2 regions of the Halomonas sp. DN3 genome follow, and region 1 is predicted to be linked to the other one. Evidence: predicted binding sites of a transcription regulator. Region 1 holds the regulator's gene; the other holds the start of a gene.

Evidence for each region. Region 1 encodes FNR, which switches genes on or off when oxygen is low (the NO sensors DNR and NnrR bind a similar motif). Its sites were predicted from a motif close to TTGATNTANATCAA; they were not measured.
Region 2: hemN (oxygen-independent coproporphyrinogen III oxidase) is a predicted target of FNR. The motif match lies at 1,864-1,877, and genes of this name have one in related genera.

What each region holds. Positions count from the first base shown of each region.
Region 1 is NZ_CP099965.1:755,018-758,423, reverse strand. It holds gene NKF27_RS03445 (heavy metal translocating P-type ATPase) at 1-294, shown strand, start outside; gene ccoS (cbb3-type cytochrome oxidase assembly protein CcoS) at 291-521, shown strand; gene NKF27_RS03435 (sulfite exporter TauE/SafE family protein) at 518-1,204, shown strand; gene fnr (fumarate/nitrate reduction transcriptional regulator Fnr) at 1,359-2,099, shown strand; gene ttcA (tRNA 2-thiocytidine(32) synthetase TtcA) at 2,260-3,219, opposite strand.
Region 2 is NZ_CP099965.1:4,493,099-4,496,504, forward strand. It holds gene NKF27_RS19500 (adenosylcobalamin-dependent ribonucleoside-diphosphate reductase) at 1-149, opposite strand, end outside; gene hemN (oxygen-independent coproporphyrinogen III oxidase) at 384-1,769, opposite strand; gene NKF27_RS19510 (cytochrome c) at 2,169-2,486, shown strand; gene NKF27_RS19515 (NosR/NirI family protein) at 2,542-3,406, shown strand, end outside.

The sequences.
Region 1 (3,406 bases):
ACCCGCACCCGCGCCGATCTGGTATTGCTGGGCGAACCGCTCACGGGTATCGTCGAAGCCATCGAGGTGGCCCGCCAGACCCGTCGCATCATTCGCCAGAATCTGTCCTGGTCGGTGCTCTACAATGTCGTGGCGCTGCCCGCAGCGGCGCTGGGCTTCGTGCCCCCTTGGCTTGCCGCCATCGGCATGTCACTCAGCTCGTTACTGGTCATCGGCAATGCCCTGCGTCTGCGGCGCGGACGCACCAGGCCGACCGCGACACCTTCACCCGTCACCGCAAGCCCCGGCCCATGAGCATCCTTTACCTGTTGATACCCTTGTCGTTGATCCTGCTGGGCCTGGCGGTCTGGGCCTTCTTCTGGGCGGTGCGCAACGACCAGTTCGAGGACCTCGAAGGCCCCGCCTATCGCATCCTGTTCGAAGATGAAGACGACACTCGCAGTGCCGATGACGGCGCTTCCTCGTCCGAAACGCCTGCGCAGACATCCGATCGTGATCCATCATCCAGAGGGCCTGAGTGAATCCTACCGGCCTCGAGCTGCCTCCCATGATGGCGGCCTTCGTGTTTGGTCTGCTTGGTGGTGCACACTGTATTGGCATGTGCGGCGGCATCATGAGCGCTCTGACCTTTGCCATCCCCCCCAGCATGCGTCAACCTTGGCGGGTGGGCTCTCTGGTGCTCGGCTACAATGTAGGTCGTATCACCAGCTACTGTGTGGCGGGCGCTCTGGTTGCCACCCTGGGTTCGGTGATCGGCCTTTCGCCGACCCTGCGTGGCCTGATGCAGATCGTCGCCAGCCTGATGTTGATCCTGATGGCGCTTTACATTGCCGATCTATGGAAAGGCCTGCGTCACGTCGAGGCACTGGGGCGTCACCTCTGGAGGTACCTGGAACCCGCAGGCAGACGCCTGTTGCCGGTGGTGCGTCTGCCCCAGGCGGTGGCGCTGGGCGCCATCTGGGGCTGGCTGCCCTGTGGCCTGGTGTACTCGATGCTGGCCTGGAGCCTGGCACGGGCCGAACCCCTCGAGGGCGCACTGCTGATGGCGAGCTTCGGTCTTGGCACGCTTCCGGCGCTGGTGGTGACGGGCCTCGCCGCCAGACAAATGCAGGCCCTGCTGGCGCATCGGGCAACACGCCTCGCCGCCGCTGGCATGATCATCGCCTTTGCCGTCTGGCAACTTTGGACTGGGCTGCATCAATGACGCATCCTACCTCTAAGTTATTAATCCTAAAGAGGTAGACGCCACTTTTAGCTGATCTGAGGGTGTAGAATAGTGCCATCAACGTGCTGTACGGGCGACGTCTGTTCTCCCCATGGCCCAGTCAATATCGATCCCAGATACACAGGAGCTGCGAATGAGTCCTACGGCCCAAGATCGGCGGCGTCCCATGCTGCATGAGACTCGCTGTGAGTCCTGCAGCCTGAGTTCCTTGTGCCTTCCGCTGTCGCTGGAGACCGCCGACCTCGAGCGCTTCGATTCCATCATCCGTCGTCACCCGCCGATCAAGAAAGGCACACGATTGGTCGAGCAAGGAGATCGCTTCACCAGCGTCTTCGCGGTCCGGTCGGGGAGTCTCAAGCAGATCACCACCGAAGGCAGCGGCGAAGCTCAGTTGACCAACTTCTTCCTGCCCAGTGAACTGGTTGGGCTGGATGGCATCGACGACGGCCGCTATCCCGGCAGCGTGGTGGCGCTGGAGACCACCACGGTGTGCGAGATTCCCTTCGACCGCCTCGATGCGCTGACCCAGACCCTGCCGGAGCTGCGTGCCCAGCTGTTTCGCACCCTGAGCAAGGAGCTGCGAGAGGACCGCCGGATGATGCAGCTGCTGTCACGCAAGACCGCTGATCAGCGCCTGGCCTGCTTCTTCCTCGGCCTGTCGGATCGCTTCCGCCGCCGCGGCTATTCACCGTTCAGCTTCCGCCTGTCCATGTCCCGCGCCGACATCGGCAATCACCTGGGGCTGGCGGTGGAAACGGTCAGCCGTATCCTCGGGCGTTTCCAGCAGCAGGATCTGGTGGCGGTATCGGGACGTGAGGTCAATATCCTCGACCTGACCGCGCTGTCGACCCTGGCCGACACCGAAGTTACCTGAGCGGATCTGGCAGCAGCGTGCCGGGCCTGGCCGGCAGGGCCCTGTATCCAGGATCTGGAAAGCAGAGCGTAATAGATGGCGTGTGACAAAAAAGAGGCCGCATCCGGAGATGCGGCCTCTTTTGCTGTCATGGCGTCCTGCACATTCGCTGCTGGCGAGATCAGTCGGCATCCACCACGTCGATGCGCCGGGCCTGGCGTTCGGCCTGCACGGCCTCCAGCCCCTCGAAGTCAAACAGTTGCCGATCCGCCAGCTGCGACGGCGCCACATTGGTCACCGCCTTGAACATGCTCTCGAGGCGCCCGGGATGCTTGACCTCCCACTCGGCCAGCATCTCCTTGACCACCTGGCGCTGCAGGTTGGGCTGGGAACCACACAGGTTGCACGGGATGATCGGGAACTCCATCGCCTCGCTGTAGGCCTGGATATCGGCCTCGCGGCAGTACGCCAGCGGGCGGATGACGATGTTCTTGCCGTCGTCGGAGAGCAGCTTGGGTGGCATCGCCTTGAGGCTGCCACCGAAGAACATGTTCAGAAACAGCGTCTCGAGAATGTCCTCGCGGTGGTGGCCCAGGGCGATCTTGGTCGCCCCGATCTCCTCGGCGAAGCCATAGAGAGAGCCGCGCCGCAGGCGTGAGCAGAGCGCGCAGGTGGTCTTGCCCTCCGGCGTCTTCTCCTTCACCACCGAATAGGTGTCGCGCTCGAGGATGTGGTAGTCCACGCCGATGCTGTCCAGATAGTTCGGCAGCACATGCTCCGGAAAGCCCGGCTGCTTCTGATCCAGATTCACCGCCACCAGCGAGAAGTTGACCGGCGCGTTGCGCTGAAGGCTGCGCAGGATCTCGAGCATGGTGTAGCTGTCCTTGCCACCAGACAGACACACCATGATCTTGTCGCCTTCCTGGATCATGCCGTAGTCGATGATGGCGTTACCGGCCTGGCGGCGCAGGCGCTTCTGCAGCTTGTTGAACTCACGCCGTGCCTTGGCCTGAACGTGAGCTTCCGTCTGGTCGCCATCCGCAGCAGGGTCGGCCGGGCTGTCGCCGGCATCGATCGAGAGATGGTCATCCTCGGGGGTACGGGGATCGAACAGGGTGGCGGAGGCGGACTGTGGCGACATGGGAGCGGGACATCACGGCTGAAAATGAAAGAGGCGCCAGTCTACCATCCGGACGCTTTAGTGGCGAAGAGGTCAGCGACCGCTTACCCCGGCGAGGACAATAAGGGGGGGGCTTTTCGTCGGCGGCACATCGGAAACCGCCAAGGACGGCACCGCCGTAGTGGCGCCCTTGCGCGTCGTGGCCTGG
Region 2 (3,406 bases), 1.2 Mb from region 1:
GCCACGCGGTCCCAGGTGGCCTGAAGGTCGGCGTCGACGGGCTGGCCGTGGCGGTCCTTCAAGCGATACTTGGCGTCCCAGATGTCATACGAGGGGCCCTGCATGGGAACCTCCTGCGACAGGGCGGCGGCCTTGGCGGATGTGGTCATGAAAGCTTGTCTCCGATGAAGTTACCGGCAAATAAACGGGGTCGTAAAGGGGCGGATGCGCGCTCCGGATAAGCTCGGGCACCCTACCAGATATAGTAAAATTTTCGACCGGCGGCACAATATAAACGAAAAATCGGGCCATGGAAGACCCGATCGTTAATTCGGCTTTGGCGCATGAAAGGTAGCGCGGGCTACCCCGGGCGTCTCGCCCCGGGGCAGCCGCGATAGAGCCGGCTAGACGGTGCGCGAGAAGCGCCCGCTGCCGGGGACCAGGTAGGCATCGAAGGCCATGGCCACGTTGCGCATCATCAGGCGCCCCGCCGGCAGCACCCTGAGCGCTTGCTGCTTGATCTCGATCAAGCCGTCGGCCTGCATCTCGTCGAGCCGGTCGAGGGCGCTGGCGAAATGCGTGCGGAAGTCGATAGCGTGACGGGCCTCGAACTCGGCGAAGCGCACCTCGCCGTGACACATCAGCGAGGTGATCAGCTCGGCACGCAGCTGGTCTTCGTCGCTCAACCGATAGCCCCGCAACACCGGCAGCCGCCCGGCCTCGAGGTGCTCGGCGTACTCGGCGGTGGTCTTGACGTTCTGGCTGTAGGCGTCGCCGACCTTGCCGATGGAGGTGACCCCGAGCCCGATCATGTCGCACTGGGCGTGGGTCGAGTAGCCCTGGAAATTACGCTGCAGGGTACCGTCGTGACGGGCTCGGCTGAGCTCGTCCTCGGGCAGGGCAAAGTGGTCCATGCCGATATAGACGTAGCCCGCCTGGGTCAGCCGCTCGATGGTCAGCTCGAGCAACTCGAGCTTGCGCCCGGGCGGCGGCATGTCCTCGTCGCGGATCAGCCGCTGGGCCTTGAACAGCGACGGCAGGTGGGCGTAGCTGTAGGCGGCGATGCGGTCGGGTCTCAGCGCCACCACCTTGGCCAGGGTGGCGTCGAAGCTGTCGCGGGTCTGCAGCGGCAGCCCGTAGATCAGGTCCACCGACACCGAGGCGAAGCCGGCGTCCCGGGCGGCGTCCACCAGGGCTGCCACCTGGGCCTCGCTCTGCACGCGGTTGACCGCCTTCTGGACCAGCGGATCGAAGTCCTGGACGCCGAAGCTCAGACGATTGAAGCCCATCTCGCGCAGTTCATGGATCTGGGCGGGGGTCACCGTGCGCGGATCCACCTCCAGCGAGAATTCCCGGCGCTGCTCCGGGGCGAAGCGGAAGTGGCGCGCCAGGGCGTCGATCAGCCCCTTGAGCTGGTCATTGGACAGAAAGGTCGGGGTACCACCCCCCAGGTGCAGCTGGTTGAGCTCCCGGGACTCGTCGAACAGCGCCGCCTGCAGGGCGATCTCGCGCTTGAGCAGCGCCAGGTAGTCGGCGGCACGCTCGCGATTGTGGGTAATGATCTTGGAGCAGGCACAGTAGTAGCAGAGGCTTTCGCAGAAGGGCACATGGACGTAGACCGACAGCGGCTTCGGCTCCCCCTGCTGGCTGCGCTCCACCGCCTGGCGATAGTCGGCGACACCGAAACCGTCGTGGAAGTGCGGCGCGGTGGGATAGGAGGTGTAGCGCGGCCCTGGACGGTCGTACTTCTCGACCAGCGCACGCTGAAACGGCAAAACATCGGATGACATCGACAAGGCCCCTCGTGACACGACCGCCCGACGGCGGCATCTGTCGGCATTGTCGCACGTCGAATCGGCACGTCCCGGCAAGACGAAGCCAGACATGACCTGCATCAAATCACGGCAGCGGCATCACGGCGCTTGCCCCTGGGGGCGTGTGCTCGCCCGAGGTAGTGCAAACGCGAGCCAACCGCAATGATGCCCCTGCCATCCCAGTGATCCCGATCAAGCATAGTACGGAAGACGTACCTCTCCCCGCCTAAAGTTGACCAACGTCATAGGGTATTGTCGCTGAGCGCTCCAATACTCGAGAGTCCCAAGGGACATCCCGCACAAACCGTGATGCCTGACCCAAGCAGCACGCCGCTTGCGTCAGGTATCACGCCCCAAGACCGAGGAGCGCTCATCATGAAATGGATCCCCCTGGCCGCGCTTGGCGCCGCTTGTCTGTTCAGTCTCAACGCCCAGGCCGCCGGCGACGCCGCCGCCGGTGAAACCAAGATCGGCGCCTGCGCCGCCTGCCATGGCACCGACGGCAAGGCCACCGGACCGATCTATCCCAACCTGGCGGGTCAGAACGCTCCGTACCTGGAAAGCGCGCTCAAGGCCTATCGCGAGGGTCAGCGCGGTGGTGGCATGTCCGCCATCATGGCGCCCCAGGCAGCGGCCCTGTCGGATCAGGATATCGCCGACATCGCCGCCTACTTCTCGTCGCTGACGCCCTGATCCTACCCTGGTGCGCGAAGCGTCCTCGGGGCGCTTTGCGCCTCGAGGTCATGCCATGACCCAAGCCCCCCGCCATTTTCCCCGCCACTGGTCTTCTCCCCTGCGCCTGCTTGTCGTGCTGTTGGCGATGTGCTTGAGCCTGCCCGCCCTGGCGCTGGAATTCGATCAGTATCCCGGTGACCTTGGCAGCGCCAAGGGTGACCTCGCGCTGTTTCAGCAGGCCTTTCCCGGCACCGACAGAATAGAGCCGGTGGCCGACCTGCCGTGGCCGGTCAATGCGCTCTACCGAGGCGACGAACTGGTCGGCTACGCCTTCGAGAGCGCCGAGGTCGCGCCGATCCCCGCCTACTCGGGCAAGCCGGTCAACCTGCTGATCGCCATCGATCCTTCCGCCAGCCTGCGCCTGGCCAAGGTGCTCAATCATTCCGAGCCGATCATGCTGGTCGGCATCCCGTCAGAGCGCCTGGACGACTTCGCCGGCCAGCACCTGGGTACCTCGGTGACGTCGCGCCTGGAGGTGGGAGAGGACGTCGATGCCATCTCCGGCGCCACCGTGACCGTCATCGTGGTCAACGACACCATCATGCGAGCAGGACGCCTGGTCGCCGCCGCCCTGGGGCTGATCGAGGACCCCGCGGCAGCGCCAATCGCCCGTGTGCGTGACGAGGTGTTCGCGCCCGCCGACTGGCAGGGCCTGCTCGACCAGGGGGCACTGGGTCACCTGACTCTGAGCCAGGGAGAGGTCGACGACGCCTTCGTCGGCACCCCGGCGGAGCACTACCTGAGCGGCCAGCGTCCGCCCCGCGACGCCACCTTCATCGATCTTTACCTGGGCTACCTCAATGCGCCGAGCGTGGGCCGCAATCTGCTGGGCGAGCGCGGCTACGACCAGTTGATGGCGAGCCTCGCCCCCGGCGAAC